One region of the Rhizobium zaerense genome, then DNA from elsewhere that is predicted to be linked to it. Evidence: predicted binding sites of a transcription regulator. Region 1 holds the regulator's gene; the other holds the start of a gene.

Region 1 (4,208 bases):
TCGACTTCATCATCGAGACGTTGCGCCGCGAGCCGGAAGGCACGGTGACGCTGTGCACGCTCGGGCCGCTCACCAATATCGGCATGGCCTTTCAGAAGGCACCCGACATCGTCCCCCGCATCCGCGAACTGGTGATGATGGGCGGGGGCTTCTTCGAGGGCGGCAACATCACGCCGGCGGCCGAATTCAACATCTATGTCGATCCGGAGGCGGCCGATATCGTCTTCCGCTCAGGCGTTCCGATCGTGATGATGCCGCTTGATGTGACGCATCAATTGCTGACCCGCAAGGACCGGGTGAAACGCATGGCCGAGATCGGCACGGCGCCGGCAAAGGCCATGGTCGAGATGCTGGAATTCTTCGAACGCTTCGACATCGAGAAATACGGTTCCGACGGCGGGCCGCTGCACGACCCGACCGTTGTCGCCTACCTGCTGGAGCCGGAACTTTTCCAGGGCCGCGACTGCAATGTCGAGATCGAGGTCCAGTCCGAACTCACCGTCGGCATGACGGTCGTCGACTGGTGGCATGTGACCGAGCGCAAGCGCAACGCCAAGGTCATGCGCCATGTCGATGCGGATGGCTTTTTCGATCTGCTGATCGAACGCTTCGCCCGCATCTAACGCTTCGGCTTTTCCTTCTGCACGAGGCAGAAGGAAGGGATATCAGGCGTCTTTCTCGTCGAAGACGGAGTTGGTTTCGGCTTCGGTCGGCTTCGGGCCGCCCTTGGCGACGCCGACCATGGCCGGGCGCAGCACGCGCTCGCCGATGGAGAAGCCTGCCTGCACGACCTGCACGACCGTATTGTTCGGCACGTCGGGGTTCGGCACCTCGAACATTGCCTGATGGAAATTCGGATCGAACTTCTGGCCAACCGGCTCAAGCTTGCGAACGCCGTGGCGCTCGAGAGCCGACAGCATGGCGCGCTCGGTCATCTCGACACCCTCGATCAGCGTGCTCAGGCCGGCATCGGCGGCAGCCTTGGTCTCCGGAGGGATGGCATCGAGCGCGCGGCGCAGATTGTCCGAGACGGCGAGCATGTCACGAGCAAAGCCGGCGACGGAATAGGACTTGGCATCCTTTACCTCGCGCTCGGTGCGCCGGCGCAGATTGTCCATCTCGGCAGCAAGGCGCAAATAGCGGTCGCGCAGCTCGCCGTTTTCGGCTTTCAGAAGCTCGATTGGGTCCGGCTGGGCGGGCTCTTGCTGCGCAGTTTCGTTCTCGACGTAGGCGGCAGCGTCGGCTGCGGCATCGGCCGCAGTTGCGTCAGGTCCGTTTTTCGTCGTGTCATCGGTCATGACGGTCTCCGGTTGGTGTCTTCAGATGCGCCCGATATCGAGGTTTGACCGAAAAAAATCAAGTCTGCGTGACAAAGAAGCGAAAATTCCGCGTGCTTGGCGGTTGCTGCGTCAAAGCTGATTGCGCGAAAGGCGGGAAACGAGCTGGGCTGTATAGTCCACCATCGGCACGATGCGGGAATAATTGAGCCGCGTCGGGCCGATGACGCCGACGGCACCAACGATGCGATCGTCGTCGTCACGATAGGGCGCGACGATGAGCGATGAGCCGGACAGCGAGAAGAGCTTGTTTTCCGAACCGATGAAAATGCGCACACCCGGGCCGCTTTCGGCGAGATTGAGGATCTCGATCAGGCTGTCCTTCTTCTCGAGATCATCAAACAGCAGCCGCAGCCGGTCGAGATCGTCGGCGCCGGCGAGGCCTTCGAGCAGGTTGGCGCGGCCGCGGATGATCAGCTGCGTCGGCTTCCCCTCATCCGGGCTCCCAGCCCAGACAGCAATGCCGCGCTCGACCAGATCGCGCGACAGGGCATCGAGCTCGTGACGGACGTCGTCCTTCAGGCGGCTCAATTGTTTGCGGAGCTCCGGCAGGGTCTGGCCGGACATATGGGCATTGAGAAAATTCGCCGCCTCCGTCAGCTGCGAGGACGTGACGCCCGCCGGCAGCTCGATAATGCGGTTTTCCACCTGATCATGATCGCCGACGAGCACGGCCAGCGCCTTTGTCGGTTCGAGCCGGATGAACTCGACATGTTTCAGCACCGGATCGCTTTTCGAGGTGATGACGAGGCCCGCGCCGCGCGAAATGCCCGACAACATGCGGCTTGCCTCGTTCATCATCGATTCAACGGGATTGCCGCCGCTTTCGGCCCGCAGCTGACGGTCGATGTTGGCGCGCTCCTCGGCGGAGAGGTCGCCGACCTGCATGAAGGCATCGACGAAGAAGCGCAGGCCGATCTGGGTCGGCAGCCGGCCGGCGCTGACATGCGGCGAATAGATCAGGCCGAGCTCTTCGAGATCGCTCATGACGTTGCGCACCGAGGCCGGCGACAGCGACATCGGCAGGATACGGGACAGGTTGCGCGAACCGAGCGGCTCGCCGCTTTCCAGGTAACCTTCGACGATGCGACGAAAAATTTCCCTGGAGCGCTCGTCCAGCGCAGCTACGGCATCCGAAACCGACGTCGACCTGATGCCCATGAAGCTTTCAAACCCATGCTGATGATACTTCCCGAAAAGTAAGTCAAACTCACACCCGTGGCAAAAGGGAATTTGCAAATGAGCGCCGCCAATCGTAGAAGCGGTCAAATAAACCCCAGGAGATAAGAATGCGGCCTTCAGGCAGAAAAATCGACCAGATGCGCAAGGTCTCGTTCGAGCGCAATTTTTCCAAGCATGCGGAAGGCTCCTGCCTGGTGAAATTCGGCGATACGCATGTACTCTGCACGGCGAGCCTCGAAGAAAAGACGCCGCCATGGCTGCGCAATTCCGGCAAGGGGTGGGTCACGGCCGAATACGGCATGCTGCCGCGGGCGACCGGCGAACGCATGAAGCGCGAAGCCGCCGCCGGCAAGCAGGGCGGTCGCACCCAGGAAATCCAGCGGCTGATCGGCCGGTCGCTGCGCGCCGTCGTCGACCTGCAGGCGCTCGGCGAACGGCAGATCACGCTCGATTGCGATGTCATCCAGGCCGATGGCGGCACACGGACAGCCTCGATCACCGGCGGCTGGATCGCGCTTTACGACTGCCTGAAATGGATGGAAAGCCGCAACATGATCAAGGTCGACCGGGTCCTGAAGGATCATGTCGCCGCCATTTCCTGCGGTATCTTTGCCAGCCAGCCGGTGATCGATCTCGATTACCTGGAAGACTCCTCGGCAGAGACCGATGCGAACTTCGTCATGACGGGCACCGGCGGGATCGTCGAGATCCAGGGCACCGCCGAAGGCACGCCGTTCAGTGAGGGCGAATTCACCTCGCTGATGCAGTTGGCCAGAAACGGCATCGGCGAACTCGTGGCACTGCAGAAGCAAGCCGTCGAAGGATGAACCCCATGCTGGAAGGCATGTTGGAAACGGCGCTCTATGCGCGGGATCTCGATAAGGCCGAGACGTTCTACGAAGACGTTCTCGGGCTTGAAAAGATCGCCCGCGCCGCCAACCGGCATGTCTTCTTCCGCTGTGGGCCCGGCGTTCTCCTGATCTTCAATCCCGAGGAAACGGTGAAGCCGCCGGCGCCCGAAGCACTGCAGGTGCCGCCGCACGGCACGAACGGCCAAGGCCACGCCTGTTTCCGGGTGTCCGGCCGCAATATCGATGCCATGGCTGAACGGCTGTCGGCGGCGAGCGTTGCGATCGAATCCGAGGTGCGCTGGCCGAACGGCGGCCGCTCGATCTATTTCCGCGATCCGGCCGGCAACAGCCTGGAATGCGCGGAGGCTAAAATCTGGGGCATCGAACAGGAAATCTGAATGCGCAAGCTTGAAACGAAGACCATCGTCGTCGCCAGCCACAATGCCGGCAAGATCCGCGAGATCCAGGAATTGATCGGGCCGCTCGGCTTCACCGCCAAATCGGCCGCCGAGCTGAACTTCGTCGAACCGGATGAGACGGGCACGAGCTTCGAGGAGAATGCGACGATCAAGGCGGTCGCATCGGCCAATGCATCAGGCATGCCGGCGCTTTCGGACGATTCCGGGCTGGTGGTCGACGCGCTTCGCGGCGATCCTGGTGTCTACACCGCCAATTGGGCGGAGACATCCAACGGCACGCGCGATTTCGACATGGCGATGGCAAAGGTGGAAAAGGCGCTGCAGGATGCGGGCGCGACAGAGCCGGAACAGCGCAGGGCGCGTTTCATCAGCGTGCTCTGCCTTGCCTGGCCGGATGGGCATACGGAGCTGTTCCGCGG
Region 2 (4,208 bases), on a different replicon from region 1:
ATGGGCCGTAAGTGCGATCTGGATGGCATGGTCGAGATGCTGCATGACGATCACGGCCCTTCGGTCTTCCTGATCTTCCGCGTGGAAGGTCTTTCGCCCGTCGTCATCTCGATGTCAGGCACCGGAGCCTTGGCGGCCTCAACAGGCCTCGTTCTTGGCCGATCGAAATCGGCGCTTTCACCGGCGCCCTGAAGCAGGGCCGCATCATCCCTGTCGTCTTCATCGAGCAGGTCCTGCAGCGTCTCGTGCTCATCCTCACCGGCCAGTTCGTCGCAGGCTTGCAGCCAATGGCGCTTGTCGGCGCCCTCCGGGCGGCCCTCGGCCTCCCAGATTTCGTAGGCGCGCTGGCGAATCTGCTCGTGCTTGTCTATAGCCATGGCCTTCTCCAAGCGCATTGGGATGAGCCGTCCGAAGAGCGACTCTTCAAGGCGTGTTGATGGTTGGAAGGAAATCCTCCACCTGTTTGCGTTGATCCTTTGGAAGCGTTTCCACCTGTTCCTTCCAGAACCGTTCCGCCTCCGGCGGATCCTCATCCCATTGGCGAACGTCGGTGATATTGTGGTCGATCATGGATCGGCGGTGGCCACCGAGGCTAAGATAGTCCATTGCAAGCTTCAGGCTTGGGGTTACGGTGCCGCTATCGCGATCTGATGCCGACCTCGCGTTGCGCAGGGCGTTTGCCAATGCCCTTTGGCGATCGATCTCGGCCCGTTCGGTATCGGCGGACCGGGCATCGTCCGTGCCGCTCTCTGGCGGCACGTTGGATCTAGAAGTCGTCATGGATCACCTTTCGATGTTGTGATCCAATAACCTCTGCAAACGAGGAGAGTTCCGCGCGCGTGTAGAGAATGATTTGGGCGGGTGGCGGGCCGCATCGCCCGGGGCGCGATCAATGCACGGCCATGCTCACCATCCGATAGGGGTGCACGGCTTCGAATTGTGAGATCATCGCCGTTGCCTGCTGCAATACCAGCTCGGCATTTTCCGGATCGTCACGGGCGAGTTCGTCGGCGTTGACGCGGATCGCTTCGGCCATGTTGTTGGAAAGTGCCGCAAAATGCATATTGCCTTCGACAAGGGCCTCACGCGCCGTGTCCTCCAGCGTACGAGCGATATCGACGAAGATTTCCTCGCGTTCCTCGATACTGAGGTCTTTGATCAGTTTGGTGTTCTCTTCCATGTCACTCACTCCTAAAGACGTGGGACGGTGGCCGAGCTCATCAAGCCTCGGCCACCACAGAACTAGGAATGGCGAAATCCGGATTCAAGCCTCAATGCCATTCGCCTTTTTATTCGAACGCAGGAGCGGATTGTCTGTTCCCTGTCGGGCGTTAGCAGTCTCCGGCGGAGAGTGCTAATTTTTCTTTCGTCGCCTCTTGAAATTGCTGAACCCTCGAACCAGATCATTCGCGCAAGGCGCGCGCGCGAACCTGCACCCGCCCGGATCGGTTATCCGGTCCGGCCGCGGGAACAACGTCATCATTGTTTGTCGATGGAGGAAGATATGTCGTTCCGACCGCTTCATGACCGCATTCTCGTCCGCCGGGTCGATTCACAAGAAAAGACAAAGGGCGGCATCATCATTCCAGACACCGCCAAGGAGAAGCCGCAGGAAGGCGAGGTCATCGCCGTCGGCCCCGGCGCGCGCAACGAAGCCGGCCAGATCCAGTCGCTTGACGTTAAGGTCGGCGATCGCATCCTGTTCGGCAAATGGTCCGGCACCGAGATCAAAATCAATGGCGAAGACCTGCTGATCATGAAGGAAAGCGACGTGATGGGCATCATCGAGGCCCAAGGCGAAAAGAAGCAGGCCGCCTGAGGTCCCTGCTGACATCGGTCGATGCTGGAGCGCTTCAGCTTTTCATGGAAACGCAGAACCGTTCCAAGCTTTTATTTTACGCAATTCCGAGCGAAAACGCACTTTTCCTGGAATTGCTCTGGCTGGCTATGAAGGAGTGAGGACATGGCTGCTAAAGAAATCAAATTCAGCACCGAAGCCCGCGAGAAGATGCTGCGTGGCGTCGACATCCTGGCCAACGCCGTGAAGGCGACCCTCGGCCCGAAGGGCCGCAACGTCGTGATCGACAGGTCGTTCGGCGCGCCGCGCATCACAAAGGACGGCGTTTCGGTCGCCAAGGAAATCGAACTCGAAGACAAGTTCGAAAACATGGGCGCCCAGATGGTCCGCGAAGTTGCTTCGAAGACCAGCGACATCGCCGGCGACGGCACCACGACCGCAACGGTGCTGGCCCAGGCAATCGTCAAGGAAGGCGCCAAGGCCGTTACGTCGGGCATGAACCCGATGGACCTGAAGCGCGGCATCGATCTAGCGGTCACCGCCATCGTCGCGGAACTGAAGGCCAACGCCCGCAAGATCTCCAACAATTCCGAAATCGCCCAGGTCGGCACAATCTCCGCCAATGGCGATGCCGAAATCGGCCGCTTTTTGGCCGATGCCATGGAAAGGGTCGGCAATGATGGCGTCATCACCGTCGAAGAAGCCAAGACCGCCGAAACCGAACTCGAGGTCGTCGAAGGCATGCAGTTCGACCGCGGCTACCTCAGCCCCTATTTCGTGACAAATGCGGACAAGATGCGGGTCGAGTTCGAAGACCCCTATATTCTCATCCACGAGAAGAAGCTGTCGAACCTGCAGTCGATGCTGCCGGTTCTCGAGGCCGTCGTCCAATCCAGCAAGCCGCTGCTGATCATCGCTGAAGACGTCGAAGGCGAAGCGCTTGCTACCCTCGTCGTCAACAAGCTGCGCGGCGGCCTCAAGATCGCTGCCGTCAAGGCACCTGGCTTCGGCGACCGCCGCAAGGCCATGCTCGAAGACATCGCCATCCTGACCGCCGGCACCGTCATCTCCGAAGATCTCGGCATCAAGCTCGAATCCGTCACGCTCGACATGCTCGGCCGTGCCAAGAAGGTTTCGATCGAGAAGGAAAACACCACAATCGTCGATGGGGCAGGCGCCAAGACCGACATCGAAGGCCGTGTTGCCCAGATCAAGGCCCAGATCGAGGAAACCACCTCCGACTACGACCGCGAGAAGCTGCAAGAACGCCTTGCCAAGCTCGCCGGCGGCGTTGCCGTTATCCGCGTCGGCGGCTCGACCGAAGTCGAGGTGAAGGAGAAAAAGGATCGCGTCGACGACGCGCTTCATGCAACCCGTGCCGCCGTCGAAGAGGGCATTTTGCCCGGTGGCGGCGTAGCGTTGTTGCGCGCCGTCAAGGCGCTCGATAATCTCAATACGGCCAACCAGGACCAGCGCGTTGGTGTGGAGATCGTCCGCCGCGCGGTCGAGGCGCCGGCTCGCCAGATCGCCGAAAACGCCGGTGCAGAAGGCTCGATCGTGGTCGGCAAGCTGCGGGAGAAAAGCGAGTTCTCCTATGGCTGGAACGCTCAGACCGGCGAATATGGCGACCTCTATGCCCAGGGCGTCATCGATCCGGCGAAAGTGGTGCGCACCGCGCTGCAGGATGCGTCCTCCATCGCCGGTCTGCTCGTCACGACGGAGGCCATGATCGCCGAGAAACCCAAGAAGGACGCGCCGCCGCCTATGCCTCCAGGCGCCGCCGGCATGGATTTCTAAAAAGGCTGCCGGCCCGCCCGCACCCCCAGGCGGGCCATGTCTAAGGGAATAGAGATGGTTCAAACGATCAAAAGCCGATCGCAGGTACCGCTGGACTCCCGCGATCTCGACATCTGCCAGCAGGTCTTCGACAAGCTCAGATCCGAATACCAGGTGGCAAAGGACAGCGACGAAGCCGAACGAATGGCGAGTATCGTCATCGAACTCTACCGCCAGGGTGTGCGCGACCCCAATCACCTGCGGTCGATGGTCGAGGCGGCCCGCGGCCTCTTCGAAACGAGCGATCGGTAGGAAATGCCGTGCCTGCAGGTCACAAGCACCGCGCGATATCACACATAACGATGATGTCAGCGTGGATGCCATCCGGAGGATTTACCCCGAAGAACGGTCATCTGCTCCTGCTGCACTTCATTTTCATCGTTCAAAACGGCTTGCCAAAGCCTGTTGCCGAGCCGAAGCGAGACCCGTTTCGTCCCCTCGTGTTCAGCTGTCCCGACTTCCACGGAGCTGACGACGGAACCATGGCGCATGTGGCGGCGAAGATCGGCCAGCGATAATCCGAACCGCTCCGCCAGTTCCGATGATTCCAGGATAAAATCGCCATTTGAATCGC

The links. The regulator HrcA, encoded in region 1, represses chaperone genes, less so after heat shock. The targets are predictions, from matches to a motif close to GTTAGCACTCNCNNNNNGNGAGTGCTAAC.
Region 2: ACS4RR_RS28190 (co-chaperone GroES) is a predicted target of HrcA. The motif match lies at 1,331-1,359, and genes of this name have one in related genera.

What each region holds. Positions count from the first base shown of each region.
Region 1 covers NZ_CM132690.1:123,727-127,934, forward strand. The annotation lists gene ACS4RR_RS00635 (nucleoside hydrolase) at 1-623, shown strand, start outside; gene grpE (nucleotide exchange factor GrpE) at 666-1,298, opposite strand; gene hrcA (heat-inducible transcriptional repressor HrcA) at 1,410-2,498, opposite strand; gene rph (ribonuclease PH) at 2,627-3,346, shown strand; gene ACS4RR_RS00655 (VOC family protein) at 3,343-3,768, shown strand; gene rdgB (RdgB/HAM1 family non-canonical purine NTP pyrophosphatase) at 3,769-4,208, shown strand, end outside.
Region 2 covers NZ_JBPWQY020000004.1:44,148-48,355, forward strand. The annotation lists gene ACS4RR_RS28170 (HD domain-containing protein) at 1-45, opposite strand, end outside; gene ACS4RR_RS28175 (DUF2934 domain-containing protein) at 51-377, opposite strand; gene ACS4RR_RS28180 (hypothetical protein) at 424-780, opposite strand; gene ACS4RR_RS28185 (hypothetical protein) at 890-1,180, opposite strand; gene ACS4RR_RS28190 (co-chaperone GroES) at 1,505-1,819, shown strand; gene groL (chaperonin GroEL) at 1,964-3,595, shown strand; gene ACS4RR_RS28200 (hypothetical protein) at 3,650-3,886, shown strand; gene ACS4RR_RS28205 (DUF6522 family protein) at 3,943-4,208, opposite strand, start outside.